4 regions of the Paraburkholderia sp. J69-1 genome follow, and region 2 is predicted to be linked to each of the others. Evidence: predicted binding sites of a transcription regulator. Region 2 holds the regulator's gene; each other region holds the start of a gene.
The links. The regulator LexA, encoded in region 2, represses DNA repair genes until DNA is damaged. The targets are predictions, from matches to a motif close to ACTGTATNNNNATACAGT.
Positions count from the first base shown of each region.

Region 1: U5A67_RS19880 (VRR-NUC domain-containing protein) is a predicted target of LexA. The motif match lies at 3,863-3,880, and genes of this name have one in related genera.
Region 3: recA (recombinase RecA) is a predicted target of LexA. The motif match lies at 5,754-5,771, and genes of this name have one in related genera.
Region 4: U5A67_RS02445 (DNA topoisomerase IV subunit B) is a predicted target of LexA. The motif match lies at 6,671-6,688, and genes of this name have one in related genera.

Region 1 covers NZ_CAJMZG010000010.1:149,070-157,044, reverse strand. Annotated here, with positions in the region: gene bamC (outer membrane protein assembly factor BamC) at 1-860, opposite strand, end outside; gene U5A67_RS19895 (DUF2844 domain-containing protein) at 1,261-1,776, shown strand; gene U5A67_RS19890 (DUF3443 domain-containing protein) at 1,773-3,053, shown strand; gene U5A67_RS19885 (hypothetical protein) at 3,099-3,713, opposite strand; gene U5A67_RS19880 (VRR-NUC domain-containing protein) at 3,888-5,630, shown strand; gene U5A67_RS19875 (ATP-dependent DNA helicase) at 5,627-7,909, shown strand.
Region 2 covers NZ_CAJMZG010000011.1:165,545-173,519, forward strand. Annotated here, with positions in the region: gene U5A67_RS21600 (universal stress protein) at 49-519, shown strand; gene U5A67_RS21605 (DUF2939 domain-containing protein) at 604-1,287, opposite strand; gene U5A67_RS21610 (hypothetical protein) at 1,377-1,748, opposite strand; gene lexA (transcriptional repressor LexA) at 1,805-2,455, opposite strand; gene U5A67_RS21620 (sulfate ABC transporter substrate-binding protein) at 2,759-3,802, shown strand; gene cysT (sulfate ABC transporter permease subunit CysT) at 3,945-4,835, shown strand; gene cysW (sulfate ABC transporter permease subunit CysW) at 4,832-5,806, shown strand; gene U5A67_RS21635 (sulfate/molybdate ABC transporter ATP-binding protein) at 5,809-6,867, shown strand; gene U5A67_RS21640 (CysB family HTH-type transcriptional regulator) at 6,969-7,895, shown strand.
Region 3 covers NZ_CAJMZG010000012.1:155,029-163,003, forward strand. Annotated here, with positions in the region: gene U5A67_RS22685 (sensor domain-containing diguanylate cyclase) at 1-997, shown strand, start outside; tRNA gene U5A67_RS22690 (tRNA-Met) at 1,103-1,179, opposite strand; gene U5A67_RS22695 (MFS transporter) at 1,275-2,933, opposite strand; gene U5A67_RS22700 (sensor histidine kinase) at 3,227-4,810, opposite strand; gene U5A67_RS22705 (response regulator transcription factor) at 4,823-5,590, opposite strand; gene recA (recombinase RecA) at 5,872-6,948, shown strand; gene recX (recombination regulator RecX) at 7,259-7,975, shown strand, end outside.
Region 4 covers NZ_CAJMZG010000001.1:533,523-541,497, reverse strand. Annotated here, with positions in the region: gene U5A67_RS02465 (MFS transporter) at 1-408, opposite strand, end outside; gene U5A67_RS02460 (LysR family transcriptional regulator) at 604-1,554, shown strand; gene U5A67_RS02455 (CopD family protein) at 1,608-2,066, opposite strand; gene parC (DNA topoisomerase IV subunit A) at 2,242-4,557, opposite strand; gene U5A67_RS02445 (DNA topoisomerase IV subunit B) at 4,609-6,600, opposite strand; gene U5A67_RS02440 (ATP-binding cassette domain-containing protein) at 7,025-7,975, opposite strand, start outside.

The sequences.
Region 1 (7,975 bases), on a different contig from region 2:
GGGCTCTGGCCCACCGCCGCCGCGTTCTGCGCAGCGATGGCTGCCGCTGCGGCATCCGGCGCCTTCGACGATGCAGCCTTCGCACCCTTCTTGTCGGCCTTCGCGTCCGCGTCGGCGGCAACCTGCGCGTCCGGCACGCCCGGCTTGGCGCGCGCCAGCGTCACCATCAGGCGCTTCAGGTATTCCTGTTCGAGCGCCGGATCGTTGGGCTTGGGCACCCACTTGCTGGTTTCGTTGTTCGTGCCGGAAAGCTGTTCGCTCAAGCCCTTCTGGCTGATGAACACATACGTGCCGCCCGTGGGCGAGGTTTCCAGACGCGTACGGTACTTGTTGCGTTCTGCCGTGACGTAGGAATTGCCCGTGGCCCAGGACAACGTATTACGGATCAGGCCGTCGTTGATCTTGGGATGGGTTTCGTTCCAGTCGGTTTCCATCAGGCCCTTGTCGCGCTGGTCGACGACCAGCAGGAAGCCTTGTTCCTGCCAGAAGCGACGCACCTGCGCCCAGACGTCGGCGGGCGTGCGGCTGTCGATGACCAGCCAGCTTTCCGTGCCGTCACGCTGGATATGCATGCCCGGCACCTGCGGCAGGACCTGGCTGTTGTCGTCGGTCGCGGGCGCGGCGGCCTGCACCTGCTTGAGCGCCGACAGCGAGGTTTCGCCGCCCTGCGGGGGCAGCGAGCGCTGGTCGGCCGTTTCGTCGAGCATGTTCGGCGGTACGGCCAGCGACGATTGCTTCGCCTTTGCGTCACTACGGTAATCGATCTTGCCCGGCGTCGGCGAGCTGCAGCCGGCGACCAGCCCGCCCGCCATCAGGAGCGCAAACGCGCGTGCGGCAAGACGTTGATGAAAATCACTCATGTTCGGGTAATCCCTTCGGCTACGCCACGGACAGTTTGCGTGGATCAACCAGCCATTTTACCGGCGAGATGGCGCGCTGTGCAAAAACCGGATTAAGCGGACGCGTTTCCGCATGTTGCAGCGGTAAGAAGCGCGCTTCGCCGGACGGCTTGTAACGCTGCGCAGGACTCGTGACGACCGCGCAGATGTAACGTTCGTCCACATTCTGAAAACACTCTCCGCGCAACATCAATCAGACAAATCCTATTTTTTATCAATGACTTGCCGATGCTGACGGCCAGCCGCAGAGCTTGCGCCGATCGGCATTGTTGGCGTGTACGCCTTGCCGCACCGGCGCGATGCTAATTTCCCCAAAAAAAATCAGAAAGAAAAATTCTAAAACGTCGTACGGAGAGAATTCATGACAACTTGCAGCCTCATCCGGCTGGGCCGCGTCACGTCCGGTGCCCGCCTTCTATCGCTTCTGGTGCTTCTGGGCCTTCTGGGCGCGCTATCCGGCCCCGCGCAGGCCGCGCTCGGCGACATCGTGCCGACGGCGGCGCGCGTGAGCCTCGCCACCGACGCCGCCGACGCAACCCAGTCGCTCGCGGGCGGCGCACTGCGCGTCACGCAGTGCGTCGATGCAGCCGGTACGCGCGTGAGCGAATACGTGGCCACGGCCAGCGGCCAGATCGTCGCCTATACGTGGCAAGGGCCATCGGCGCCGAATCTGCACACCCTCCTCGGCCGTTATGCCGCCGACTTCCAGAACGGCGCCGTCGCGCTGCATGTGGCCGATCGCGACAATCTGCACGCCGCGCGCGTGGATACGCCGAGCGTGATCGTCGAATCCGGCGGTTTGATGCGCAGCTACGTGGGCCGCGCGTGGCTGCCGGGCGCGCTGCCCGCAGGCGTGAGCGAAGGAGATCTGCGATGAGCGCGCGCCTGTGCGTGTTCGCGGCGATGCTCGCGGCCGCGCTCGCTGCATGTGGCGGCGGCGGTTCGTCGTCCGCAGCGGCGGCGGCACCGGGCGGGACGTCCGCGGCCAGTACGCCTGCGGCATCGGGATCGTCCGGCGCCTCGCCCCCCTCCACCACGCCCGCCACGAGCACCGGCAGCGTGACGCAATCGACCACGCCCAACGTCTTGCCGATCACCGTCGCCTCGACGCCCACTTCGACGCGCAACATGCTGATGGCGAACGTCACCGTCTGCGTGCCCGGCACCAGCACCTGCGCGACCGTCAACAACGTCCAGGTCGATACCGGCTCGCAGGGGCTGCGCCTGCTTGCCTCGGCCTTGCCGGCCGGCTTCGCGCTCCCGGCCGTGCCCGCCGGCAACGGCAGTGATCCGGCCGGTTCGTGCGCGGCGTTCGGCTCCGGCTACACGTGGGGCGCGGTGCGCAGCGCCGACGTCAAGCTCGCGGGCGAAGTCGCCTCCGCCTTGCCGATCCAGCTGATCGCCGACCCGTCCGTGCCGACCATCCCCAGCGCCTGCAAGGGTTTTGGCCTCGCCATGATCAACGCCACGGCGCTGCGCTCGAACGGCATTCTCGGCGTCGGGCCGTTCGGTGCCGATTGCGGTGCATCCTGCGTGAATGGACCCAATAGTTCGTGGTACTACGCATGCCCATCCGGCAACTGCACGGCGAGCACGCAGCCGCTCACGCAGCAGGTGAGCAATCCGGTCGCGGCCTTCGCCACCGACAATAACGGCGTTATCGTCGATCTTCCGGCGATTGCGAGCACGGGAGAAAGCGCAGTGAGCGGCTCGCTGATCTTCGGCATCGGTTCGCAGGCGAACAATGCGCTCGGCAGCGCGACCGTGCTGCGCGGCAATTCGGTGACGGGTTTCGTTTCGACCACGACATCGGATGGCAGCGTCTATTCGCAGAGCTACATCGACAGCGGTTCGAACGGCTTCTTCTTCGCGAACGCGACGCTCACGCGCTGCGGCGTGTGGTTCTGCCCGAGTTCGCCGCAGAGCCTGGCCGCGACGCTCAAGGGCGTGGATGGCGTGGCCGCGCCCGCTTCGCTGTCGGTTGCGAATGCGACGTCGCTGTTCGCGACCGGCAACTGGGCGTTCAACAATCTTGCGGGCTACAACGGCAGCGCATTCGGCTGGGGCTTGCCGTTCTTCTTCGGACGGCGCGTCTACACCGCCATCCAGGCGCAGACGACACCCGCAGGCACGGGGCCGTACTACGCGTTCTGAATGCGCGCGGGGCGCTGGCCTGTAGTGACCTGTGCTGACTTCGGCTTATTCGGCCTGCGCGTCGGATGCGGGCGTTGCGGGCGTGGTCTTCGCAAGCGCGGCTGGCGAAAGCCAGTGGAACGCGGTGAGCGCGCCGGTGCGGTCGTACTGGCATTCCGCGGCGGCGCCAGGCGGCGGCGCTTTGTGCAGGCCGAGCTTCACAGCGAGGATGCCAAGCGGCGTGGTGGGTTTGGGCTCTTCGACCTTCGGCGCCGAAGCCGCGCTGACCGCAGAGGCGCCCGACGCCGGCACGGCAACCGCAGCGTGCTGCTTGCCCGTCACGCCAGCCGCACTGGACGAAGCCGATGCAGCGGATGCCCCCGACGACGCCACCGCCGGCGAACCCGCATTCGGCATGCCGCCCACCGCGAGCGCTTCCGAAGCCCCGAGCACGCCCGAAGCCGGAATCATGCCGCGTTCGAGTTGCCCTTCGATGACGACGCGCTTGCCGCGATACGCCACCGCCGTGTGCGTGACGGAGAAGTCGCCCAGCGACGCACTGGCGAGGCGGCTGCGCATCTCCTGTTCGCAGGCGCTGGGGTTCTGGTACTGCGCAACGCAGCCCGCGAGCAGGGTGGCGCCGGCCGCGAGGCCGACGAGACAGGCATTCCGTTTGTTCATCGCTCTTGTCGCTGTTTTGTCACTGTAGTCGCGCGTGCAGCGCGATCCGGTTTTCAGGCTGCGCCAATTGTAGCTTACGGCCCGCCCGACGCCGATCTACGCCGGACGGCCCCGCCGGCAGCGAAGCGCGCGGGCCTGCTATCATCGCGGCTGTATATCCATACAGTGCCGCGCGTGCTCCCCGACTCCCCCGATCCGTTCTACTACCTGGCGAATTTCGAGCGCGCGCTCGGCTGGCTCGACGCGCGCTGCGCCGACCTGTTCGACGACGCCGAACGCCGTTTCGCGCAGGAATTCGGCGCCCTGCCGCTCGCGGCGCGGGCGCTGTTCGTGCGCATGCTGATGCGCAAGGGCCCGCACTTTCGCGCGAGCAAACTCGATTACGCCGAGATCGGCTGCCCGCGCGCGGCGGCCGCGCCGCTGATCGAGGCGGGCTGGCTCGACGCGACGCCGGAACTCGCGCTCGACGCGCTTGCGGCGCTCGTGACCAAGGCAGAATTGCAGACGCTCGCTGCGCGGCTCGTCGCGCAGGGCGAAGCCGCCACGTCCGACCTGATCGCCCTGAACCCGCGCACCGCCACACGCGCGGCCACGCTCGACGCGCTCGGCGCCGCCGCGCCCGCCGCACGTCTTTGGAGCGCGTGGTTTCCCGCCACGGCGGATACGGTTTTCGACTTCGTCGCCGCGCCGCTGTGCGAACGTCTGCGCCTGATGTTCTTCGGCAATCTGGATCAGGACTGGTCCGAATTCGTGCTCGCCGATCTGGGCGTCTACCGCTACGAACCGGTGCCGCTCGACAGCGCCTCGCGGGCCTTCCAGCAGCGCGCCGATATCGACGCGTATCTGGCCCTGCGCGATTGCCGCGCGATTTTCGATGTCGCGCCCGAAGATCCAGGCGCGCTCGACATCGCCACCGCGCTCGATGCTCTCGACGCGCTTGCCGCGCACACGCACCACAACGCCTGGCTGCGCGCGCGCCACGACCGTGTGCGCCACGCGGCGGGCCAGTCGGCCGAACGGCTGGGCGAAGCGGCGCTGGCGATGCGCGCCTATCTCGACTGCGGCCACCCCAAATCGCGTTACCGGCGCGTGCGCGTGCTCGAGCAACTGGGACAGCGCGACGCGGCCTGCGCGCTCGCCCAGTCGATTGCCGAAGCGCCCGCGAACGAAGAAGAGGCGCAGCGCGCGGCGCGCACGCTCGGCCGTCTGACGCGCCGCCGCGCGACGTCACGCAGCCAGCCCGCCGCGCCCGATCACTCGCTCATCGAACTGACGCTGCCCGCCGCGCACCGGCCGCTGCGCGTGGAAGAAGCCGCTCGCCTCGCGCTCGCCGGCAGCGACGCCGAAGCGCCCGTGTTCTACGTCGAAAACACGCTCATTACGGGCCTGTTCGGCCTGTTGTGCTGGCCCGCGCTGTTCGCGCCGCTGCCGGGCGCGTTCTTCCACCCGTTCCAGCGCGGCCCCGCCGATCTGCATGCCGCCGATTTCGTTACGCGCCGCGCGGCGCTGTTCGACGCCTGTCTCGCCGAACTCGAAACCGGCACGTATCGCCACACCATCGCGCAGCGTTTCGCCGATAAATACGGCACGCAGGCGCCCTTCGTCGCATGGGGCACGCTCGACGACACCCTGCTCGCGCTGGCGCTCGACTGCTTCCCGGCCGCGCATCTGCGTCTGTGGTTCGAGCGCCTGTTGCGCGAGCCGGCTGCGAATCGTTCGGGCCTGCCCGATCTCGTGCGCTTCTGGCCGCGCGAGCGCCGCTACGAACTGATCGAAGTCAAAGGGCCTGGCGATCGCCTGCAGGACAACCAGCGCCGCTGGCTCGCCTACTGCGCCGCGCACGGCATGCCGGTGACGGTATTGCAGGCGCGTTGGGCAAGCGAGGACATCGCGCAGGAAGCCGTGATCGCGCCATGAGTTACACCGTCGCCGTGCGCATGCTTTGCGAGTTCACCGCCAAACGCGGCGACCTCGATCTGCGCTTCACGCCCTCGCCCGATGCGAGCGAAGGCCGCGCGGGTCACGCCGCTATCGCCGCGCGCCGGCCTGCCGGTTATGAAACGGAAATCGCCCTGAGCGGCACCATCGGCACACTGACCGTGCGCGGGCGCGCCGATGGCTACGATCCCGCGCGGCAGCGGCTCGAAGAATTCAAGACCTATCGCGGCGATCTGGACGCCATGCGCGAGAACCAGCGCGCGCTGCATTGGGCGCAGTTGCGCGTGTACGGCGCCTTGATGTGCGAGAAGCTTGGCCTCGATGCGCTCGAACTGGCGCTGGTGTATTACGACATCGGTTCGGGGCGCGAAACGGCGCTCGTCGAGCAGGCCAGCGCCTGGCAGTTGCGTGCGGATTTCGAAGCGCAATGCGCGCGCTTTATCGCATGGGCCGAGCAGGAAAGCGCGCATCGTACCGCGCGCGACACGGCGCTTGCCGCGCTGCGGCTGCCGCATCCGAGCTTTCGTCAGGGCCAGCGCGATCTCGCCGAGGCGGTCTGGCGCGCGGCCACCCAAGGCCGTTGTCTGCTCGCTCAGGCGCCGACGGGCATCGGCAAGACCATCGGCACCTTGTTTCCGCAGTTGAAGGCCTGCGCGCGCGGCGGCATCGACAAGGTGCTGTTTTTGAGCGCGAAAAGCTCCGGGCGGCAACTCGCGCTCGATGCGCTCGACACGCTCGCGAATGCACAGAACGACGCAAGCGACGAAACCAACGCGCCGCTGCCGCTACGCGTGCTCGAACTCGTCGCGCGCGACAAGGCCTGCGAGCATCCCGAACTCGCGTGCCACGGCCAGTCGTGCCCGCTCGCGCGCGGCTTCTACGACCGCCTGCCCGCCGCCCGCGAAGCCGCGCTCGCCCGCGTCCATCTCAAGCGCGACGCGCTGCGCGAAGTCGCGCGCGAACACGCGGTCTGCCCGTATTACCTCGGCCAGGAACTCGCGCGCTGGAGCGACGTGATCGTCGGCGACTACAACTATTACTTCGACGTGAGCGCGATGCTGTTCATGCTCGGCGCACACAACCAGTGGCGCATGAGCCTGCTGGTGGACGAAGCGCACAATCTGCCCGAGCGCGCCCGCGCGATGTATTCCGCCGAACTCGTGCAGACGCGCATGGATGCCGTGCGGCGTACCGCGAGCGCGCAGGTCAAGCGCGCGCTCACGCGACTCGCGCGTCACTGGAACGCACAGAACGCGCTTTCGCCCGATGCGTGGCGCGCAAGCGATACGCTGCCCGACGGCCTGATCGGTGCGCTGGGCGACGTGATTGCCCGCATCGGCGATCAGCTTGCGGAACCCGCGCTGGTGCGCGACGCCGATCTCGAACGCTTCTATTTCGACGCGCTGCATTTCCTGCGTCTCGCCGAACGCTTCGATACGCAATCGATCTTCGACGTCACGCCCCTGGCCGGTCATGCGGGCAAGCGCACGCGTTCGACCTTGTGCATACGCAATCTCGTGCCCGCTAACGCCTTGCGCCCGCGCGTGGCCGCCGCGCATAGCGTGACGCTCTTTTCCGCCACGCTCTCGCCCGCGCATTTTTACGCCGATATGCTCGGCCTGCACGCGAACACGGTGCAGGTGGAAATCGGCACGCCGTTTCGCGCGGAGCAACTCGATGTGCAGATCGCGCGCGATATTTCGACGCGCTACAAGGATCGCGCACGCTCGCTCGACACGCTGGTCGAGCGGATCGCGCGGCAATATGCGCAGCGTCCCGGCAACTACCTCTGCTTCTTCAGTAGCTACGACTATCTTCAGCAGGCCGCCGATGTCTTCGTTGCGCGTCACGCGCACATCGATACATGGATGCAGTCGCGCACGATGGACGAAGCACAGCAGCAGGCATTTGTGGCGCGCTTCGTGGAAGGCGGTTGCTGCATTGGCTTCGCGGTGCTGGGCGGCGCGTTTGGCGAAGGCATCGATCTGCCGGGCACGCGACTGATCGGCACGTTTATCGCAACGCTGGGCATGCCGCAGGTCAACGCCGTCAACGAAGCGATGCGCGAGCGCATGGACGCGCTGTACGGCGCGGGCTTCGACTACACCTATCTGATTCCCGGCCTGCGCAAGGTCGTGCAGGCAGCCGGCCGCGTGATCCGCAGCGAACACGATAGCGGCGTGGTGCATCTGCTGGACGACCGGTTCGCGCGGCCCGATGTGCGCGCCTTGCTGCCTGCATGGTGGGATATCGCGTGACGCCTGATTGATACGGAATCCATATTAATTCCGTCGATAAAAAACGCAGCGCCACGAATGGCGCTG
Region 2 (7,975 bases):
CATCATGCAGTTACAACCTGCGCTTCGAGCGGGTGGGGAGAAGCGATCATGGCGAGCTACAAAAAGATTCTGCTCTGTTACGACGGCTCGCGCGAGGGCCGCAAGGCGCTGCGCTGCGGCGCCGATCTGGCGTTGGATCTGCAGGCGGAAACGCACCTGCTTTCGGTGGTGGATATGCGTTCGACCATCGCGCAAAGCGCCGGTTTGCTGACCGATGTGGCGTGCGGGCGCTTCGAGGAAACGGCGCGCGAGATCCTGCAGGAAGGCGTCGATTGGCTCACCGAGCGCGGCGTGCGCGCGCAGGGGCATTTCGCGTTCGGTCATCCGATCGACGAAATTGCCAATCTGGCCAATGAAATCCAGGCGGATCTGGTGGTGGTGGGGCATCGCTGCCGCACGGGGCTGTCGCGCTGGTGGATGGGCGCGGGCACTACGCCGCTGCTCGATCGCGTGTCGTGCAGCATTCTGGTGGCGTGTTCTTCGGCAGCCGAAGAGAAGCAGCAGCAGGCGGCCGCGTAACGGCGCGCCGTGTTCTGTCAGTGACAGGCACTCACATGCGCCCAGTCGCAATGGCTGGGCGCGTAGCGGTTCAATGGCGTTCGATTAATTGGCCGCGCCGTTGCCGGCATTCGCGTTGTTCAATTCCACCGCAGCAAGCTTCCACGAGAAAAGCCCGTGCCGCTGAAGGATGGCGGCATAGTGCTCGCCGCTCGCGCTGCGCTGCCATGTCACGGCGAATTCATTGAGGCTGCGATAACCCGCCGAGGTTTGCGCACGCGGTGGCGCTTGCGACGTATCCGTATTGGCGGGCGCGGGTTGCTGCGCCGGCGGCGCTGTTTCAGCCGGTGCCGATGAAGCCTGCGTCCCGGGCGGCGGCGGTGCCGGGCGATCGCCGGGCTTGCCCGTGGGCGGCATGCCATTGAGCAGCGCCGCCACACCTTCAGGCGTCGCGTACGCATCCACCAGCGGCCCGATCAACGCCGAGCCGATCACCGCGCCCAGCATCAACAGCGGATTGCTACTGTGCTGCGCGTGAATGCGCTCCTGCAGCATCTCGCCCACCTGCTGCTTGAGACTCACGCGCAACGCCGGGTAATCGACGTATTCGTTCAACGCGACGGCGTCGCGCGCATCCGCCGCCTGCTTGAGGTGGTTGAGCGCGATGTACGGCGACGCATAGCCATAGCCGAGCGCCGCGACAACGGCCACCGCCGCGACTGCAATCGCAACGGGTTTCTTCCAGTTCGAGGACGCGCCTGAAGGCGTGGAGACAGTCGGATGGGTCATCGGGCAGGGCGGCCCCGCGCGAACGGGGCAAAAGTTCAATCAGGGTGTTGACCGCCCGCGCGCCAGAAAATTTCCCATGAAACAGCTTGTTACTTCGCCAGTGCCACCGGCATGTCGCCGGTTTGTTCGGCGATGCAACGGTCGAGCGCGCGGCACACCGCATCCATCGTACCGACCATGATGAGGCGCGACGGACCGTGATAGACGCGCACCGGCGCGCGGCGATCCGGCTGTTCCGTATTCAGCGTGCTGTTGAGCGACACGCGCGCGAACGCAGGTTGTGCCGACGGCAGGGGCGGCAGTTCCGGCGTGTACGTCTCTTCAGCGGTGTTCTCGAAGAGCGAGCCATTGAGCGCTGCCGCCGAGGCGCGCGCGTCGCGCAATGCACACGACGCGATCCCGCGCAGATGGCGCAGACGGCCGAATTGACGGAAGGGCAACAGGCGGGCAAGGCGTTCCATGACTCTCTCTCCAGAAGATGCGCGGACCAGGCGCTGACAAGGCGCGGTCGGAATTATCAGAATTCGGTGGGACGGATCAGACCGACGGCGATGCCTTCGAGCGCGAATTCAGCGCTGCCGGCGGCGACGAAGATGTTGTCGTAGTCGGGGTTTTCGGCGATCAGCTCGATACCGTTGGGCTGACGCTTCAGACGTTTCACGGTCACGTCGTCGCCCAGACGCGCGACGATGATCTGGCCGTCCTTCGCTTCGGCTTTCTTCTGCACGGCGAGCAGGTCGCCGTCGAGGATGCCCGCGTCGCGCATCGACAGGCCGCGCACCTTCAGCAGGTAGTCGGGGCGGCTCGAGAAGAGCGCCGGGTCGCACGCATAGTTCTGCGAAATATGTTCCTGCGCGAGGATCGGGCTACCCGCGGCCACGCGGCCAACCAGCGGCAGCGTGAGCTGCATGATGCTTGCGTGCGGCAGCGTGAATTGATGCGGCAGGTCGTCGGGCCCCGGCATCAGGCGGATGCCGCGCGAGGCGCCCGCAGCCAGTTCGATCACGCCCTTGCGCGCCAGCGCGCGAAGGTGCTCCTCAGCGGAGTTGGCCGAGCTGAAGCCGAGTTCGGCAGCGATCTCGGCGCGCGTGGGCGGAAAGCCGGTGCGCTCGATCGCGCGGCGGACCAGATCGAAAACCTGCTGCTGTCGTGCGGTGAGTTTGGTCATGTCGACACTGTATGTTTGAACAGGTAGCTGTATTTTTATACAGTACTCGCCGCTTTTCAAGTGTTACTTGAGGTTTGTCGTTTGGGTGGCGCTACAACGGCGTTTTGCGATGGTCTGACGGACGAAAACGTGCTCCGACAGCCGATTTATCCGCGCTTACCACTTTTGCGTATTAAAAAATGAAAAAACATCATTTTTAATAATGTAAGCCAATCGCTAGACTGGCCTTCATCGATCGCCGCACAGACAAGAACGCGGTGGCGCGCAGCACCACACGGCACACGACAACACGGAGAAAGCGGGATGAAACAAGGCACTACGGGGCGCGGCTGGTTCACGACACTGGCGGCAAAACTGGTTATCGGCGCGGCGCCGCTGCTGGGCATGGTCGCGATGGCGCCGGCTGCGCACGCGGATACCTCCCTGCTCAACGTCTCCTACGATCCGACGCGCGAGCTGTACCAGGAGGTCAACGAAGCCTTCATCAAGCAGTGGAAGGCCAAGACCGGCGAAACGCTCACGATCAAGCAGTCGCACGGCGGTTCGGGCGCGCAGGCGCGCTCGGTGCTCGACGGCCTGCAGGCCGATGTGGTGACGCTGGCGCTGGCCTGGGACATCGACGCACTGGCCAACAAGGGCATCGTCGCGAAGGACTGGCAAAAGCGTCTGCCCGATAACGCCTCGCCGTACACCTCGACCATCGTGTTTCTTGTGCGCAAGGGCAATCCCAAGCACATCAAGGACTGGGACGATTTGACCAAACCGGGTGTGTCGATCGTCACGCCGAATCCGAAGACCTCGGGCGGCGCGCGCTGGAACTACCTTGCGGCCTGGGCGTATGCGGAACACCAGCCGGGCGGCAACGACCAGAAGGCCAAGGAATTCGTCACGAAGCTCTACAAGAACGCCGGCGTGCTCGATTCGGGCGCGCGTGGCGCGACCACCAGCTTCGTGCAGCGCGGGATCGGCGACGTGCTGATTGCCTGGGAAAACGAGGCCTTCCTGTCGCTCAAGGAGTTCGGGCCGGAGAAGTTCGAGATCGTGGTGCCGTCGGTGAGCATTCTGGCCGAGCCGCCGGTGGCCGTGGTCGACAAGGTCGTCGACAAGAAAGGCACGCGCAAGCAGGCCGAGGCGTATCTGCAATTCCTCTATAGCGAGGAAGGCCAGGAGATCGCCGCGAAGAACTTCTACCGTCCGCGTTCGGACAAGGTGCCGGCGGCGCTCACGGCGAAGTTCCCGAAGCTCAAACTCTACACGGTGGATGACACCTTCGGCGGCTGGACCAACGCGCAGAAGACGCACTTTGCCGATGGCGGCGTGTTCGACTCGATTTATCAGCCGCAGTAAGAGTTGCAATACGAGCCGCAAGCAGCAAACATAAAAGCACCATAAAACAAGGCGCGCCCAACGAGGCGCGCCTTTCGGCGCAGCGGCCTGCACGCCTTGAAGTTGCAGAAGACGCCGCGCAACCCATGTGAAGAGATAGAGCATGACGACGTTCCGATTACAGAAGCCTGGCGCCTTGCCCGGGTTCGGCGTGACGCTCGGCATTACGGTGGCGTATCTGAGCCTCGTGGTGCTGATCCCGCTCGCGGCGACCTTCCTCAAGACCGCGACGCTCGACTGGGCGCAGTTCGTGCGCGCCGTGTGGTCGCCGCGCGTGATCGCGTCGTACCGCCTCACGTTCTTCTCCGCGCTCGGCGGGGCGCTCATCAATGCCGTGTTCGGCTTCCTGCTGGCGTGGGTGCTGGTGCGCTACACGTTCCCGTTCAAGCGCGTCATCGACGCGCTCGTCGATCTGCCGTTCGCGCTGCCCACTTCCGTGGCAGGCATTTCGCTCGCGGCCGTCTACGCGGGCAATGGCTGGATCGGCCAATATCTGGAGCCGCTCGGGCTCAAGGTGGCGTTTACGCCGCTGGGCGTGCTGGTGGCGCTGACCTTTATCGGCCTGCCGTTTGTCGTGCGTACCGTGCAGCCCGTGCTCGAAGAGTTCGAGCGCGAGCAGGAAGAGGCCGCGGCGTGCCTGGGCGCGTCGCGCTGGCTGACGTTTCGCCGCGTCGTGCTGCCCGCCGCGCTGCCGGCGCTGCTCACGGGTTTCGCGCTCGCGTTCGCGCGCGCGCTGGGCGAATACGGCTCGGTCATCTTTATCGCCGGCAATGTGCCGATGAAGTCGGAAATCACCTCGCTGCTCATCATCACCAAGCTCGAGCAATACGACTACGCGGGCGCCACCGCGCTGGCCGTGGTGATGCTGTGCGTGTCCTTCCTCATGCTGCTCTTTATCAACACCTTGCAGTGGTATCTGCAGCGGCGCACGAGTCGTGGCGCGGCCAGCGCGGCGCCGGTAAGCGCCCAGGCGGCAACGGGAGGTGTGCAATGAGTTCGACGGTTCGCAAACCGCAGGCTGGCCGACCGGACCCGGTCACCGAAGCGCCGTGGGTGCGCTGGCTGCTGACCACGATCGCGCTGGTGTTTCTCGCGCTGTTCCTCGTGGTGCCGCTCGTGGCGGTGTTCTGGCAGGCGCTCTCGAAGGGCATCGGCTTCTATTTCGAATCGCTCGCCGATCCCGATGCGCTCGCCGCCATCAAGCTCACGCTGATCACGGCGGGGATCGCGGTGCCGCTGAACTGCGCGTTCGGCCTGGCTGCTTCGTGGGCCATCGCCAAGTTCGACTTCCGCGGCAAGGCGCTGCTGACCACGCTGATCGACTTGCCGTTTTCGGTCTCGCCGGTGATTTCCGGCCTGATCTATGTGCTGATGTTCGGCGCGCAGGGCTGGTTCGGACCGTGGCTCGCCGACCATAACGTGCAGATCATTTTCGCGGTGCCCGGCATCGTGCTGGCGACGATCTTCGTGACGTTCCCGTTTGTCGCGCGCGAACTGATTCCGCTGATGCAGGCGCAAGGCAACGACGAGGAAGAAGCCGCGCACGTGCTCGGCGCTTCGGGCTGGCAGATGTTCCGCCGCGTGACGCTGCCGAATATCCGCTGGGGTCTGCTGTACGGCGTGATTCTGTGTAACGCGCGTGCGATGGGCGAATTCGGCGCGGTTTCGGTGGTCTCGGGCCACATCCGCGGCCAGACCGACACCATGCCGCTGCACGTCGAGATTCTCTACAACGAATACAACTTTGCGGCCGCATTCGCCGTGGCTTCGCTGCTGGCGCTGCTCGCGCTCGTGACGCTCGGCCTCAAGCTGCTCGCGGAGCGCCATATGAACGCCGCACTGCGCGACGACGATGTGCCCGCGTTTGCCGGCCCGGCGGCCGCGCATGCTTCGTCGTCCGCAACCCATTCGCAACCCGCGCCCCGTACCGGCGCAGCGCGTCAATCGCTTCAACAGGAGCTGTAATCATGGGCATCACCGTCAGCAATTTGCAGAAGCGCTTTGGCGATTTCACGGCACTCGACAACGTCTCGCTCGACTTTCCGCCGGGCGAACTCGTCGCGCTGCTGGGGCCCTCCGGTTGCGGCAAGACCACGCTGCTGCGCGTGATCGCGGGTCTCGAATATGCCGATGCAGGCCAGGTCGTGCTGCAAGGCCAGGACGTGGGCGCGGCTGGTGCGCGCGAGCGTCAGGTGGGCTTTGTGTTCCAGCATTACGCGCTGTTCCGTCACATGACGGTGTTCGAAAACGTGGCGTTCGGCCTGCGCGTGAAGCCGCGCGGCGAGCGTCCGTCCGAAGCGCAGATCCGCGAAAAAGTGCATGAACTGCTCAAGCTCGTGCAACTCGACTGGCTTGCGCAGCGTTATCCGTCCGAGCTGTCGGGCGGCCAGCGTCAGCGTATCGCGCTGGCCCGCGCGCTGGCCGTGGAGCCGAAGGTGCTGCTGCTCGACGAGCCGTTCGGCGCGCTCGACGCCAAGGTGCGCAAGGAGTTGCGTAGCTGGCTGCGCCGTCTGCACGACGATCTGCATATCTCGACGATCTTCGTCACGCACGATCAGGAAGAGGCGCTCGAAGTGGCCGATCGCATCGTCGTGATGAATCACGGTCATGTGGAGCAGGTCGGCAGCCCGCAGGACGTGTACGATCATCCCCAGACGTCGTTCGTCTACGAGTTCCTCGGCGCGGCGAACCGTCTGCGCGGCAAGGTGGCGGCGGGCGGTTTCGTCGCCGATGGCGCGGCGCAGCCGATCGCGGTCGAGGCCGCGTTCGAAGGCCCGGCGCTCGCTTATGTGCGTCCGCACGATATCGTGCTGCATCGCGACGCCGCGGATCATCGCGATGGCATCGTCGTCGATGTGCGCCGTGTGGTGACGCTGGGCGGTTCGGTGCGTGTGGAACTGGAAAGCCGCTCGGGCGGCGCGCTCGAAGCGCAACTCGACCGCGAGGCATGGCGCTCGCTGAATCTGGCCGTGGGCGACGGCGTGACGGCGGTGCCGCGCGGGCTGCGCGTGTTTCCGGCGCAGTGAGCCGGGCGCTTGAACCGCGCGTCAACACACGCATCAACACACGCGTCAACACACAATAACGAGCTTATAAAAATCAGGTCGGCAGTTCCGGAGAGAAGAACATGAATTTTCAGCAGTTGCGTTTCGTGCGCGAAGCCGTGCGGCAGAACATGAACCTGACCGAAGTGGCGAACGTGCTGTACACGTCGCAGTCGGGCGTCTCGAAGCAGATCAAGGATCTCGAAGACGAGCTGGGCGTCGATATCTTCATCCGCCGCGGCAAGCGTCTCACGGGCCTCACGGAGCCGGGCAAGGCCGTGCATCAGCTGATCGAGCGCATGCTGCTCGACGCCGAAAACCTGCGCCGCGTCGCGCGCCAGTTCGCCGATCAGGACAGCGGCCATCTGGTGGTCGCGACCACCCACACGCAGGCGCGCTACGCATTGCCCAAGGTCGTGCACCAGTTCCGCGAGGTGTTCCCGAAGGTGCATCTGGCGCTGCGTCAGGGCAATCCGCAGCAGATCGCGCAGATGATCATCAACGGCGAGGCCGATATCGGCATCTCGACCGAAGCGCTCGACCGTTTCCCCGATATCGTGACGTTCCCGTGCTACTCGTGGCATCACACGGTCGTCGTGCCGAAGACGCATCCGCTCGTGGGCCGCGAAAACCTCACGCTCGAAGAGATCGCCGAATATCCGATCATCACCTATGACCAGGACTTCACGGGCCGCTCGCACATCGACCAGGCGTTCGCGAAAGTGGGCGTGGTGCCCGATGTCGTGCTGACCGCCATCGACGCGGACGTCATCAAGACTTACGTCGAACTGGGCATGGGTATCGGCGTGGTGGCGGCGATGGCCTACGACCCGAAACGCGACAGCGAACTCGTGGCGCTGGATACGCAGCACCTGTTCGAGGCGAGCACGACGCGCGTGGGTCTGCGCAAGGGTGCGTTCCTGCGCCAGTACGCGTATCGCCTGATCGAGATGTTCGCGCCGCAACTGACCGAGCAGCAGATCGCCAGCCAGTTGCGCGAAGTGGTTTGAGCGCGTCGTAGCGGTTTTTTAAGCGGCGGCACGGTTGCGTGCCGCCGCTTTCGTTTGTGCGGTTGCCGCCATTTCTGCAC
Region 3 (7,975 bases), on a different contig from region 2:
CGGCCCGCAACTGGACAACGCCACGCTCCTCGAAATCATCCGCGCGCAGTCGGATATCGCGCGCCTCGGGCTCGACCTCGGCGGCGTGATGGCCTTCGTCGCAGAACGGGCCGAAATGCTGACTGGCGCGCAGGGCGCGGCGGTCGAACTCGCCGAAGGCGACGATATGGTCTACCGCGCGGCCTCGGGCAGCGTGGCGAGCATGCTGGGCCTGCGCCTCGCGCGCGGTTCGAGCCTGTCGGGACTGTGCGTGAGCACGGGTGAGATCCTGCGTTGCGACGATTCGGAAAACGATCCGCGCGTGGATCGCGAAGCCTGCCGACGCGCGGGCCTGCGCTCGATGATCGTGACGCCGCTCAAGCATCTGGAAACGACCGTGGGCGTGCTGAAGGTGGTGGCGCCCGAAGTGAGCGCTTTCAGCGACGACGATATCGCCGCGCTCTCGCTCATTTCCGGCTTGATCGCCGCGGCGATGTTCCATGCCGCGCGTCATGAAACCAGCGAGCTTTATCTGCGCGCGACGCACGATGCGCTGACCGGTTTGCCGAACCGCGCGCTGTTCTACGACCGGCTGCGCCAGTCGGTGGATCTGGCGGTGCGCTCGGCCGGCGGCCTGGGCGTGCTCAATCTCGACATGGACGGCCTCAAGCCGATCAACGACCGCTACGGCCATCGCGCCGGCGATGCGGCGATCAAGGAGACGGCGTCGCGCATCGCGCGCAATAGCCGTCGCGTCGATACGGCCGCGCGCGTGGGCGGCGACGAATTCGCGATGATCCTGCCGGGTATCCACGGTCGCCATGATGCCGAGGTGTACTCGCAACGGATCACCGAAAAAGTGGGCGAGCCATTCGAGTTCGAAGGGCAGTCGATCGACCTGGGCGTGAGCGTGGGTGTGGCGGTGCTGCCGGAAGACGGGATGGAGATGACCGCGCTGATCGATCTGGCCGATAAGGCGATGTATCAGGCGAAGCGGGGGAGACGGGTGGCGGGGTGAGGTGGGCGCGCGGTGTGAGGTTGCAGTCACGCCGCGCAGCGTGTCGACTCCAGACGCGCAAATAGAAAAAGCCGCTGTTTCTTTCGAAACAGCGGCTTTCGCATTTGGTGGCGAATCAGGGATTCGAACCCCGGACCTGCGGATTATGATTCCGTCGCTCTAACCGGCTGAGCTAATTCGCCTTGAGAAGAGAGATTATGTAGGGTGCCCGGCACCCTGTCAAGCACTTTCTCAAAACTTTTTCAGGGCGCCGGGGCCGCCATCGGAATACGCCCGCTCAATCCTGCGAGTAGATATCCGAATCCTTGGTCTCCTTCACGAACAGCATGCCGATCACGAAGGTCGCCAGCGCGATGATGATCGGATACCAGAGCCCCGAGTAGATATCGCCGCGCGCCGCCACGATCGCAAACGCCGTCGCAGGCAGGAAGCCGCCGAACCAGCCATTGCCGATGTGATAGGGCAGCGACATCGACGTATAGCGAATCCGCGTCGGGAACATTTCCACCAGCATCGCCGCGATCGGCCCGTACACCATCGTCACGAAGATCACGAGGATCGTCAGGATCACCACGGTCATCGGCCAGTTGATCTGCGCGGGATCGGCCTTGAGCGGATAGCCCGCGCTCTTCAATGCGCCCGAAAGCGTCTTGTCGAACGCCGCGCCCGCCTCCTTGGCGCCTGGCGCCTTGCCGTCGAAGGTGTCGACGGTCGTGTCGCCCACCTTGATCTGCGCCATCGTGCCCGCCGGCGCCGCCACGTTCGAGTAGTTCAGGCCGGCCTTCGACAGTGCGCTCTTGGCCACGTCGCACGAGCTCGTGAACTTCGACGTGCCCACCGGGTTGAACTGGAACGAGCATTCGTCCGGGTTCGCGATCACGACGATCGGTGCGCGCGCGGTCGCGGCTTCGAGCGCCGGGTTCGCGTAGTGCGTGAGCGCCTTGAAGAGCGGGAAGTAGGCGAGCGCCGCGATCAGGCAGCCGGCCATGATGATCGGCTTGCGACCGATCTTGTCCGACAGCGAGCCGAAGAACAGGAAGAACGGCGTGCCGATCAGCAGCGCCACCGCGATCAGGATATTGGCGCTCGCACCATCGACCTTGAGCGTCTGCGTGAGGAAGAACAGCGCGTAGAACTGGCCCGTGTACCAGACCACGGCCTGGCCGGCCGTCACGCCGATCAGCGCGAGGATCACGATCTTGAGGTTCTTCCACTGACCGAACGCTTCGGTGAGCGGCGCCTTCGACACTTTGCCTTCGGCCTTGATGCGCTTGAAGGCCGGCGATTCGTCGAGTTGCAGGCGAATCCACACCGACACCGCGAGCAGCAGGATCGACGCGACGAACGGCACGCGCCACGCCCATGCGCCGAACGCTTCTTCGCCCACCGTGGTGCGCACGCCGAGGATCACGAGCAGCGAGAGGAACAGGCCGAGCGTGGCGGTCGTCTGAATCCAGGCGGTGTAGAAACCGCGGCGTCCGGGCGGTGCGTGTTCCGCGACATAGGTGGCCGCGCCGCCGTACTCGCCGCCGAGCGCGAGACCTTGCAGCAGCCGCATGAGGATGAAGATCACCGGCGCGGCGATGCCGATCGACGCATAGCCGGGCAAAAAGCCGACCACGAAGGTCGACAGACCCATGATGACGATGGTGACGAGGAAGGTGTGTTTGCGGCCGACCAGATCGCCCAGGCGCCCGAACACGATCGCGCCGAACGGACGCACGGCGAAGCCCGCGGCAAAGCCGAGCAGCGTGAAGATGAAGCCCGCCGTGGGATTGACGCCGGAGAAAAAGCTCTTGCTGATAAAGGCCGCGAGCGAGCCGGCCAGATAGAAGTCGTACCACTCGAACACGGTGCCGAGCGACGACGCGAAGATCACGCGTTTTTCGTCGCGGGTCATCGGCGAGTGCGAGACTTGTCCGCCAACGGTTGCCATATGTGTCTCCAATTTTGATGTGCGTGTGGGCCCGCGGTCGAGGCGGTCCTGCGCTGCATTATTGGAATGGAAACTTACGGGGTTCTGACGGACTAGGGATGATTTCAGGCGCGCGACTGGGATGTGGATTTGTTTTTATCGTCGCTTATTGTTGTTTAAATTGATGGCAACGATGTGCCATTTGGCTATATCGATCAAGTGTTGTGGCGGCGCGTGCGAGCCGCATCAGGGAAAGTCCCATCCCCGTTTTCGCGGCTTTTGACGCTTTCGCTGTCAGTTTCGGCTGGGTCGTGTCAGGAAACAGCGCGTAGCCGCAGCGTCACGCGCACGAGCGTTCCGGCCAGTCGCGGCGCTTCCTGGTAGACGTTGTCGTCGATGGCGAGCGTGCCGCCGTGCATCGTCGCGATTTCGCGCACGATCGCGAGCCCCAGGCCGCTGCCGTCGCCGTCGCGGCCGAGAATGCGATAGAAGCGCTCCTGCACGCGCTCGCGCTCGCCCACGGGAATGCCGATGCCCGTGTCTTCCACCTCCAGATGCACGGCGCGCGCGGCGGGCTCGGGCCGCACGCGCACGGTGATGCGCCCGCCCGTGGGCGTGTAGCGGATCGCGTTGTCGATCAGATTCGACAGCATTTCGCGCAGCATCACCGGGTTGCCGTCGACCAGAACAGCGGTCGCTTGATCGGCGTCTTCCGGGCCTTCGTAGCCCAGATCCATCTGCCGCGCGAGCGCCGGCTGAACCCAGTCGCGCACCGCATGACGCGCGACTTCGGTCACGTCGACGGGCGTGAAAATCTGCCCCGACATGCGGTTTTCGGCACGCGCCAGCGCCAGCAGTTGCGTGACGAGCCGCGCCGCCTGCTCGGAACTCGTCGCGATCTGTTCGAGCGAGCGATGCACCTCGGGCGAGGCGTGCTGGCGCAGCGCGAGTTCGGCCTGGGTGCGCAGGCCCGCGAGCGGCGTCTTCATCTGATGCGCGGCATCGGCGATAAAACGCTTTTGCAGTTCCATGTTCTGTTCGAGCCGCGTGAGCAGGTCGTTGAACGAGGTGACGAGCGGCTCGATTTCGGGCGGCGCGCGGCGCGCTTCGAGCGGCGAGAGATCGTCGGGGCGGCGCATGCGCATGTTCGATTGCAGCGCGTGCAGCGGCGCGAGGCCGCGCGACAGGCCGAACCACACCAGCAGGATCGCGAGCGGCAGGATCACGAACTGCGGCAGGATCACGCCCTTGATGATGTCGTTGGCGAGCGCGCGGCGCTTGTCGAGCGTTTCGGCCACCTGCACGAGCACGGGTTGCGAGCCGGACAGATGCTGCGGTTCGACCGTCGTATAGGCCACGCGGATGTCGATGCCGTGCAGCGTGTCGTCGCGGAATTCCACGAGGCCGGGCGAAGGGCGGTCGTCGTCGCGCGGCAGCGGCATATCGCGGTCGCCGCCCACCAGTTCGCCACGGCTGCCGAGCACCTGGTAGTAGACGCTGTCGACGTTATCGGCGCGCAGGAAGTCGCGCGTGGAATCGGGCAGCGTCAGTTCGGCCACGCCGTTGACCGGATGGATCTGGCGCGCGAGCACGTAGGCATCGGTTTCGAGCGCGCGGTCGAACGGCCCGTTGGCGATGGATTTGGCGACCAGATAGGTAACCGCGATGCTCATCGGCCAGAGCAGCAGCAACGGCGCGAGCATCCAGTCGAGGATTTCGCCGAACAGCGAGCGCGGGCGCGCCTCGGCGGCGGCTTCGGCTTCGTCGGGCGGGGCGAAGGGGTTGGCGTAGCGGGCGTCGCGCGCTTCGTCGTCGAGCGCGCCGGATAGCGCCGATGCGGCGTTCAGGCTGGCGGACGAAGCCGGCTGGCTGCGCGCGGCGGGAGCGGGCTCGGCCATCGTCGCGCCTGGCTATTTGAAGTAGTGGCTGGCCGGCATGGCGGGCGGCGAATCGGCCTGTGAATCGGCCTGCGTGGCGGCGCTCGATGGCGCAGCCGGTTGCGCGGTTTCCTTGGCTTCCTTCTCCAGACAGTAACCCAGCCCGCGCACGGTCACGATGCGCACGCCGCCGGTTTCCAGTTTTTTGCGCAGCCGGTGGACATAGACCTCGATCGCGTTGTTGCTGACTTCCTCGCCCCATTCGCAGAGGTGATCGACCAGTTGTTCCTTCGACACCAGCCGCCCGAGCCGCTGCAGCAGCACTTCGAGCACACCCAGTTCGCGCGCCGACAGATCGAGCACCTGCTCGTGGATGTGCGCCACGCGCCCCACCTGATCGAACGACAGCGCGCCGTGCCGCACGACGGTCGGCCCGCCGCCCGCGCCGCGCCGCGTGAGCGCCCGCACGCGCGCTTCCAGTTCGTTGAGCGCGAAGGGTTTGGCCATGTAATCGTCGGCGCCCAGATCGAGCCCTTTGACGCGCTCGTCGACGCTATCGGCGGCGGTGAGGATCAGAACGGGCAGGTTGGAATTGCGCGCGCGCAAACGTCGCAGCACTTCCAGGCCGGGCATTTTCGGCAGGCCCAGATCGAGGATCAGCAGGTCGAAAGACTGCATCGACAAGGCAGTATCGGCGTCCACGCCGGTACGCACGTGATCAACGGCATAGCCCGCCTGGCGGAGTGATCGGACGAGGCCGTCCGCGAGTATGCTGTCGTCTTCGGCAATGAGGATTCGCATGGTGCGCAAGCGTTGCCTTCGAAGCGCGACGTGGCTGCCGCGCGCGCTTCGCAGCACCGGCGCCGTGTTCGCAGGCTTGGGGCCTGAACGGTCGGCGCACGGCGGTCTCCGGAAATTCGCGGTTTCGGCGTGCGCGTTAGTTGAAAACGTGCTTGCCAAAACTACTGTTTTTTTATACAGTGTCTGGGTTCGTGCGCACCGCTCGTCATGTGTCAAAAACATGTCTCAAGCGAGCGCGTGCATCGTCATCAGACGCCGTTCATCATAGCAAAGGACGATTCATGGAAGATAGCAAGAAAGGCTCGGCTGGGCTGACTGCTGAGAAGGGCAAGGCACTGGCTGCCGCGCTCGCGCAGATCGAAAAGCAGTTCGGCAAAGGGTCGATCATGCGACTCGGCGACGGCGACGCGGTCGAGGACATCCAGGTGGTCTCCACGGGTTCGCTCGGCCTCGACATCGCTCTCGGCGTTGGCGGTCTGCCGCGTGGCCGCGTGGTTGAAATCTATGGTCCGGAATCGTCGGGCAAGACCACGCTCACGCTGCAGGTGATCGCAGAACTGCAAAAGATCGGCGGCACGGCAGCGTTTATCGACGCGGAACACGCGCTCGACGTGCAGTACGCCTCGAAGCTTGGCGTGAACGTGCCGGAACTGCTGATTTCGCAGCCGGACACGGGCGAACAGGCACTCGAAATCACGGACGCACTGGTGCGCTCGGGCTCGATCGACATGATCGTGATCGACTCGGTCGCGGCACTCGTGCCGAAGGCTGAAATCGAAGGCGAAATGGGCGACTCGCTGCCGGGTCTGCAGGCTCGTCTGATGTCGCAGGCGCTGCGCAAGCTCACCGGCACGATCAAGAAGACGAACTGCATGGTGATCTTCATCAACCAGATCCGTATGAAGATCGGTGTGATGTTCGGCAACCCGGAAACCACCACGGGCGGTAACGCGCTGAAGTTCTACTCGTCGGTGCGTCTGGACATTCGCCGTATCGGTTCGATCAAGAAGAACGACGAAGTCATCGGCAGCGAAACGCGTGTGAAGGTCGTCAAGAACAAGGTCTCGCCGCCGTTCCGCGAAGCCGTGTTCGACATCCTCTACGGTGAAGGCATCTCGCGTCAGGGCGAAATCATCGACCTGGGCGTGCAGGCCAAGATCGTCGACAAGGCCGGTGCGTGGTACAGCTATAACGGCGAGCGCATTGGCCAGGGCAAGGACAACGCCCGCGAATTCCTGCGCGAAAACACGGACATCGCTCGCGAGATCGAAAACCGCATCCGCGAATCGCTCGGCGTCAGCACGATGCCGGATGGCGTCAAGGATTCCGGCGAAGTCGAAATCGCAGACGAAGAATAAGTCCTGAATCGGGCCCTTAAGGGGGAGCACGACTGTGATGCGCAAGCGCGGATTGACCTCGGCGCCGCCGCAGGCCGCGAAGGCTTCGTCTGCGGACGAAGCCGGGCGTTTGCGTGATGCAGGCAGTGGTGAACGGAGCGCCGCCCGGCGCTCCTTCGCTTCCCTTGACCGGTCCCACGATTCATCCTGTATTACCTCGCAAAGCCGCGACGCCCATTCGGGCGATCGCGGCTTTGTGCATTCCGAGCCTCAACTTTTGTCCCATTCCTCCACGCCCGAACTCGACGACGAAGGCGGCGCGGTATTCGAAGTGCCGTTCGAGGCGTTCTTCGATACGCCTGCCGATCTCGCCGGCATTGTCGATGCATCGCCATCGCCTGTATCGAATGCTGCGAGTGGTGAACCCGCACGCGCATCGCGCCGCACGCCGCTTGCGGCTTCCGGGTCAACCGCTCAGCGAACCGCGCAGTCATTCACACGCAGTTCCCGCCGCAGCAACGATTTCGACGATTCCGAATCGTTCGATGCGCACGACATTGCGCGCGCGGCCGAAAAAATCCGCGAAGAAACCGGCGACAGTTACGAGCGCAGTTCCACGATGCGCGCCGCGCGCAAGGCCAACGCGGCTGCTGCGAACAGGCAGCGCCCCGAGCGTTCGCTCAAGGGCCGCGCGCTAGGCTATCTGTCGCGCCGCGAGTACAGCCGCGCGGAACTCTCGCGCAAGCTGATGACCTATACCGAAGACGCCGACGAACTCGAAGCGCTGCTCGACGCGCTCGAACGCGAAGGCTGGCTTTCCGATGCGCGTTTCGCCGAAAGCGTCGTCTACCGCCGTGCGTCGCGCGTGGGCGCGGGGCGCATCGTCAGCGAACTCAAGCGGCATGCTGTCGGTGAGGAACTGATCCAGGAAGTGAATTCGCAGTTGCGCGAGACGGAACTCACGCGTGCGCGTGCAGTCTGGCAGAAGAAGTATGGTCAATTACCGCAGACGCCGGCCGAGCGCGCACGTCAGGCGCGTTTTCTCGCC
Region 4 (7,975 bases), on a different contig from region 2:
GCCCACGGCGATGCCCTGCACCACGCGCAGCAGCACCAGCAGCACGGGCGCGAGCGCCCCAACCTTCGCATACGACGGCAGCAGCCCGACGCACACGGTCGCCACGCCCATCATCATCAGCGTGGTCATGAGCGCCTTCTTGCGGCCGATGCGGTCGCCCAGATGGCCGAAGATCACGCCGCCCAGCGGACGCGCGAAAAAGCCCACGGCGAAGGTAGCGAACGAGGCCATCGTGCTGACAAAGCGGTCTTCGGACGGGAAATACAGCTCGCCGAACACCAGCGCGGCGGCCGTGGCGTAGATGTAGAAGTCGTACCACTCGATCATGGTGCCGATGAACGCCGCGGCGGCGGCGCGCACGGGCTGCCGGACGGCGGCAGTGGACGCGGTGGATTGCGGGGTGGCCATGGGTCAGTCTCCTTCGGGCGCGTGCGGTATTTAGTCTGGCTTTGATGGCTGGCGAGCGGGCTTTTCAGCGCATTCGCCATACGTGCTTTATCGCCAGCCATAAAACATTAGTCAAATTTCGAGTTATTATTCAGCGCATAAATTTAGCTAATACCTCGGGCGCACGTGCGCCTGGCAACCGCCCGGAGCCCGCGCATGCGCGCCGACACCACCCGCTTTCTGAACGACCGGCTCGACTGGAATCTGCTGCGCACCTATCTGGCGATCATGCAGGAGCGCAGCCTCAGCCGCGCCGCCGCGCGCCTTTACGTGACGCAACCGGCCGTCAGCCAGGCGCTCAAGCGCCTCGAAGAATCGCTCGGCCGCAAGCTGATCGAGCGGCGCGGCGCGCATTTCGTGCCGACCCAGGCCGGCGAAGAGGTGTATCGGATCGCGAGCGACATCTACGGCAATATCTCGCGGCTCGAAACCGAAGTGGACGAACGCACCGCCGACATCACCGGTTCGATCCGCCTGCTGACGGTGAGCCGGATCGAGTCGCGCGTCTATGACGAATTCCTCGCGGAATTCCATGTCGCCTACCCGCGCATCGATCTGCAGATCGAAGTGATGCGCTCGACCGACATCATTTCATCGCTGCAGCAAAAGACCGCGACGGCAGGTTTGAGCCTGTGCCGCACGCCCGTCGACAAGCTGGAAATGCGCTGCTTTCTGCGTCAGCGCTACGCGATTTTCTGCGGCCGGCATCACCGGCTGTTCGGCCTGTCGCAACTGACGATGGACGATCTGCTCGCGGAAAATTTCGTGTCGTTCACGAGCGACCAGATTGGCGACAGCCTGTCGCCGCTCACGGTGTTTCGCGATCAGCGCGGCTTTACGGGGCGTATCGTGGCGTCGTCGCCGAGTCTGGACGAAGTGCGGCGGCTGATCTATGCGGGCTACGGCATCGGCTGCCTGCCCGAACATACGGTGAAGGACGATCTGGCGCGGCAACGCCTGTGGCGGCTACCGCCGGAGGAAGGTCTCGCGGATGTCGACATCCACTTGCTGTGGCATCGCGAACGCAAGATGAATGCGGCCGAAGAAGCGTTCTTCGACGCGATGGAGCGCTGCATGCAGCGCTATGCGCTCGCGGAACGTCTATGAAAGACGCGCCGCGAACGTTGCATCAACAACGATAAAACAGCAATCGAGCCGCTTCAGTACCCGCGCGCCAGCACCGCGACGCCAATCGTCACGATACCCAGCACGAGATTGATGACCACGAGGCGGCGCATCGTGCCCACGGCGCGCGCGCCGTCGGGCCATTTCTGCGCCTGCACCGCGCGGCGAATGCGCGGAAACAGCGCAAAGCGGATGTGGCCGAAGATCAGCATCATGATGACGCCGAGCCCTGCCATGGCGTGCAGCTGCCACGTGGCGTGACCGCCGCCGAACTGCATCAGCAGAAAACCGCCGCTCAGCAGGATCGCGATGATGGCGACGCCCACCCAGTTGAAGAAGCGGCCGAACACCGATTCGATCAGCGGCAGACGCAGTTGCGGCGAAAGATCTTCGAGCGCGGGGCGCAGGCAGTAGTGCGCGAAAACCATCCCGCCCACCCAGACCGCAACGCTCAAAAGATGCACAAACAGCGCGATTTCGATCGCGTGACCCATGCTGGTAAGTCCTCGTACTTAAAAGATTTCCGGTGCGAACGCCGAATGCAATGTGGGCGGCATTATTCCATGCCGCCCACCGTTGCGCACTGGATGTGTACGCCCGTTCAGGAGCGTACCCTGGCTGGCTCGTGCTCTGGCTGGCTAGATGCCGATGCGGGTCGCGAGATGCGACCTAGCGCGGCAACACCGGACGCATGCCCGTGATGACCTTGAGCTTCGAGTCCGGCGCGCGGCCCTTGCGGGCACGCTTGCCGACCTGCGGCGCCAGCACCGGACCCGACATCAGGTCTTCGCCCGGCTTCTGGCCACGGCCCGTGCCTTCGAGCACCACGCCCGCCGCGCTGATCGCCAGCGCCTGCAGCAGCGTTTCCTTGTCTTCGAGCTGCATCAGCGTGACGCCGCGACCGCCGCCCGAAAGCGTCTTCATCTCGTCGAGGCCGAACACCAGCACGCGGCCGCCCGAGGACAGACACGCCACCTGGAGCGCGTCCGGCACCATCGGCATCGGCGTGAGCGGCACGCTGCCTTCGTCGATCGTCATGAAGGCCTTGCCGGCCTTCACGCGGCTGATCATGTCGCCGATCTTCGCGATAAAGCCAAAGCCGTTGCTCGATGCCAGCAGGAGCGGTTGATCCGCGCTCGCCGCGAAGTAATGCAGCAGATGCGAACCCGCTTCGAGTTCGATCAGCGAGGTGACCGGCACGCCGTCGCCGCGACCGCCCGGCAGTTGCGCCACCGAGACCGAATAGACGCGGCCGTTGCTGCCCCACGCGATCAGCGTGTCGGGCGTGCGGCACAGGAACGCCGCGTACAGACCGTCGCCGGCCTTGAACGTGAAGCTTTGCGGATCCAGACCGTGGCCCTTGAGCGCACGCACCCAGCCCTTCTGCGACACCACCACCGTGACCGGATCATCCGCCACGCGCACTTCGAAGGTCGCGCGCTTTTCCTGCTGGATCAGCGTGCGGCGATCGTCGCCGTACTGCTTCGCGTCGGCTTCGATTTCCTTGACGATCAGGCGCTTCATCGACGACTCGTTGGCCAGCAGCTCTTCGAGCTTCGCCTTCTCGTCGCGCAGTTCCGCGAGTTCCTTCTCGATCTTGATCTTTTCCAGCCGCGCCAACTGACGCAGACGGATTTCAAGGATGTCCTCGGCCTGACGCTCGGACAGACCGAACGCGCTCATCAACGCCGACTTCGGCTCGTCCGATTCGCGGATTATGCGGATGACTTCGTCGATATTGAGGAAGACGATCATCCGCCCTTCGAGGATGTGGATGCGGTCGTCGACCTTGGTGAGACGATGCTGCGTGCGGCGCGTGACCGTGGCGAAACGGAAGCCGATCCACTCGCCGATGATCTCGCTGATGCCCTTCTGACGCGGACGGCCATCGGCGCCGATCATCACGAGGTTCAGCGACGCGTTCGATTCGAGGCTCGTGTTGGCGAGCAGCGAATTGATGAACTCGCCCTGATCGATCTTGCTGGTCTTCGGCTCGAACACCAGACGCACCGGCGCGGCCTTGCCCGATTCGTCGCGCACCGCGTCGAGCAGGCCGAGCATGGTCTGCTTGCTCTGCAACTGCTCGGGCGTGAGCGTCTTCTTGCCGAGCTTCAGCTTGGGGTTGGTCAGCTCCTCGATTTCTTCGAGCACCTTCTGGCCCGAGGTATTCGGCGGCAGTTCGGTGACAACGAGTTGCCACTGGCCGCGCGCGAGTTCTTCGATCTTCCAGCGCGCACGCACCTTCAGGCTGCCGCGGCCCGTTTCATACGCCGCCGCGATTTCCGCTTCGCTCGAAATGATCTGGCCGCCGCCCGGGAAATCGGGCCCCGGCAGACGCTCCATGATCTCCGCGTGCGTCAGCTTCGGATTCTTGATCATCGCCACGGCCGCCGTCGCCACTTCGCGCAGATTGTGCGAAGGGATTTCGGTGGCCAGACCCACGGCAATCCCGGATGCGCCGTTGAGCAGCAGCATCGGCAGACGCGCGGGCAGCGTCTTCGGTTCCTGGAAGGAACCGTCGTAGTTCGGCATGAAATCGACCGTACCCATGTCGATTTCGTCGAGCAGCAGCTTGGCGATGGGCGTGAGGCGCGCTTCCGTGTAACGCATCGCCGCCGCGCCGTCACCGTCGCGCGAACCGAAGTTGCCCTGACCGTCGATGAGCGGATAGCGCATCGAGAAGTCCTGAGCCAGACGCACGAGCGCGTCGTAGGCCGACTGGTCGCCGTGCGGGTGGTATTTACCGAGCACGTCGCCGACCACGCGCGCCGACTTCACGGGCTTGGCGTTGTCGCCCAGGCCCATTTCGTTCATCGCGAACAGGATGCGGCGCTGCACCGGCTTCTGGCCGTCGCAGACGTCGGGCAGCGCGCGGCCCTTGACCACGCTCACGGCGTAGTCGAGGTAGGCGCGTTCCGCGTAGTGGCCGAGCGTGAGCGAGTCGCCGCCTTCGGCGCCATTCGCTTCAACAAAAAGATCGTCCATGTTTTTCAGTCAGTCCGTAATCTGTGTGGGCAGTTATGCAGAAGGTGCGGATCAGATATCCGCTTCGACTTCGTTGCCCTTCTCTTCGAGCCACGAACGGCGCGAAGCCGCTTCACCCTTGCCCATCAGCATCGTCATGCGCGCGACGGTGGCCTCGTAGTCGAGGTCGCCGAGCAGGATGGGCGACAGGCGGCGCGTGTCGGGGTTCATCGTCGTGTCCCAGAGCTGTTCGGCGCTCATTTCGCCGAGACCCTTGAAGCGGCTGATGGACCATTGCGTGTCGCGCACGCCGTCCTTGCGCAGCTTGTCGAGGATCGCTTCGAGTTCGCCTTCGTCGAGCGCGTAGAGCTTCTGCGCGGGCTTCTTGCCGCGCGCGGGCGCATCGACGCGGAACAGCGGCGGGCGCGCCACATACACATGACCGCGCTCGATCAGTTGCGGGAAGTGCTTGAAGAACAGCGTGAGCAGCAGCACCTGGATGTGCGAACCGTCGACGTCCGCGTCCGAGAGAATGCAGATCTTGCCGTAGCGCAGATTCGAGAGATCGACGGTCTCGTCCGGGCTATGCGGATCGACGCCGATCGCCACCGAAATGTCATGCACTTCGTTGTTGGCAAAGAGACGGTCGCGCTCGGTTTCCCAGGTGTTCAGCACCTTGCCGCGCAACGGCAGGATCGCCTGATATTCCTTGTCGCGGCCCATCTTCGCCGATCCGCCCGCCGAGTCGCCCTCGACCAGGAACAGTTCGTTGCGCGCGATATCGGTTGCTTCGCAGTCGGTCAGCTTGCCGGGCAGCACAGCGACGCCCGAACTCTTGCGCTTCTCGACCTTCTGGCCCGCGCGGGTGCGCGCCTGCGCCTGCTTGATGACGAGATCGGCGAGCTTCTTGCCGTGCTCGACATGCTGGTTGAGCCACAGTTCGAGCGCCGGGCGCGTGAACGACGACACCAGCTTGACGGCGTCGCGGCTGTTCAGGCGTTCCTTGATCTGCCCCTGAAATTGCGGATCGAGCACCTTGGCCGACAGCACGAACGACACGCGCGCGAACACGTCTTCGGGCAGCAGCTTCACGCCCTTGGGCTGAAGATTGTGCAGCTCGACAAAGCTCTTCACGGCCTGGAACAGACCGTCGCGCAGGCCGCTTTCGTGCGTGCCGCCCGCGGGCGTGGGGATCAGGTTCACGTAGGACTCGCGCGTGAGCGGGCCTTCCTCGCACCACGCCACGACCCACGCGGCGCCTTCGCCTTCGGCGAACGTGTCGTCGTTGGTGCGGCCGTCGGCGTAGCGCTCGCCTTCGAACAGCGGGATCAGCAGATCGGCGCCGCCCATGCCTTCGAGCAGATAGCCGCGCAGGCCGTCTTCATACTTCCAGCTCAGGCGCTCGCCGGTCTTTTCGTTGATCAGTTCGACTTCGACGCCCGGCAGCAGCACGGCCTTCGAGCGCAGCAGGCGTTGCAGCTCGCCAAGCGGCAGATTCGGCGAATCGAAATATTTCGGGTCGGCCCACGCGGTCACGCGCGTGCCGGTCTTCTTTTCTTCGCGCGTGGCGTTGCGCACGCTCAGCGGCTTGACGACATCGCCGTTCGAGAAACCGAGTTCGGCGACCTTGCCGTCGCGCCAGACGGTCACGTCGAGGCGTTTGGAGAGCGCATTGGTGACCGAGACGCCCACGCCGTGCAGGCCGCCCGAGAACGTGTAGGCGCCGCCGGCGGCCTTGTCGAACTTGCCGCCCGCGTGCAGGCGCGTGTAAACGATTTCGACGACCGGCACCTTCTCTTCCGGGTGCAGGCCGAACGGAATGCCGCGGCCGTCGTCTTCGACGGAAACCGACTGGTCCGCGTGCAGCGTGACCGTGATGCGACGGCCGAAGCCGCCGAGCGCTTCGTCCGAGGCGTTGTCGATGACTTCCTGGATGATGTGCAGCGGATTCTCGGTGCGCGTGTACATGCCCGGCCGTTGCCGGACGGGCTCGAGGCCCTTGAGCACCTTGATCGACGCTTCGCTATATCCAGCGTTCGCAGCGTTTGACTTCTTCGTTGACATGGTGATCCGCAGGGGGTTGTCCGCGCGCTTGTCCACAGAGGCTGTGGACATCTGCGGGGAAAACGCGTTGAGTGTTCAAAAAAACCGTGACGAAACAATGGCATGGACGGGCTGCTCGCCTGGCGCGCAGGCGCGGCGCGCAAACCCGGTCCGCCGTATTCGCGAGGTATTGTACTGATTTGGGACCGCGCGGCAATTTGCTTGGGGGTCGGCCGTTCGGCCAGGGGGTTTCCTGGAACGCGAGTCGCGTAGAATGAAGCGCTTGCCGCAAGGGGTTTGGCGCGGGTGGTTGGGGGATTTTCGTTAGCTGCGTTGGTGGACTGTTCGTTGCAAGGTTGGGACGAACGCGTGTATTCCCGCTCCATCGTTCCACGCCATAAAAAAAACGGCCTTCATCAGACCGTTTTCCCGTATTACTCCAGCATCACTTCCGCTTCGCCTCAAGCTCTTCCCAGCGCTCCAGCGCAACGAGCAATTCCTCGTCGATGGCTGCATAGCGCTCGGTCATGCGCGTGCCTTCCTTCGCATCCTTCGCGAAAATCGAGCCATCCTCGATCTGCGCGCCGATAGTCTTCTGCTCCGTCTCCAGCGCCTCGATCTTCTTCGGCAGCTCTTCCAGTTCGCGCTGCTCCTTGAACGACAGCTTCACGCTGCGCTGCGCGTTGCGGGCCGCCGCGCCGTCCTTCTGCGCAACCGCGGCCGGTGCGGCTTCCTTCGGCGCACGCGCTTCGGCAATTTCCTGCGCGCGCGCGCTCTGCGTCTGCCAGTCGCTGAAACCGCCGACGTATTCGCGCCAGCGCCCTGCGCCCTCGGCCGCGATCACCGACGTCACCACGTTGTCGAGGAACGCGCGATCGTGCGAGACCAGCAGCACGGTGCCGTCGTAATCGGCGAGCAGTTCTTCGAGCAGTTCGAGCGTCGGAATATCGAGGTCGTTGGTCGGCTCGTCGAGCACCAGCACGTTCGCCGGGCGCGCGAACAGACGCGCGAGCAGCAGACGGTTACGCTCGCCGCCCGACAGCGACTTCACGGGCGAACGCGCACGCTCGGGCGCGAACAGGAAGTCGCCCAGATAGCTCATGACGTGCTTCTTCGTGCCGTTGATCTCGACCCAGTCGCTGCCCGGGCTGATGGTATCGGCCAGCGTTTTTTCGAGGTCGAGCTGCGCGCGCATCTGGTCGAAATACGCCACCTGCAGATTCGTGCCCACGCGCACGGTGCCTTCGTCGGCCTTCAATTCGCCGAGAATCAGCTTGAGCAGCGTGGTCTTGCCCGCGCCGTTCGGGCCGACAAAGCCGATCTTGTCGCCGCGCATCACCGTGCCCGAGAACTTATCGACGATCGTGCGATCGCCGTAACGCTTCACCACATCCGT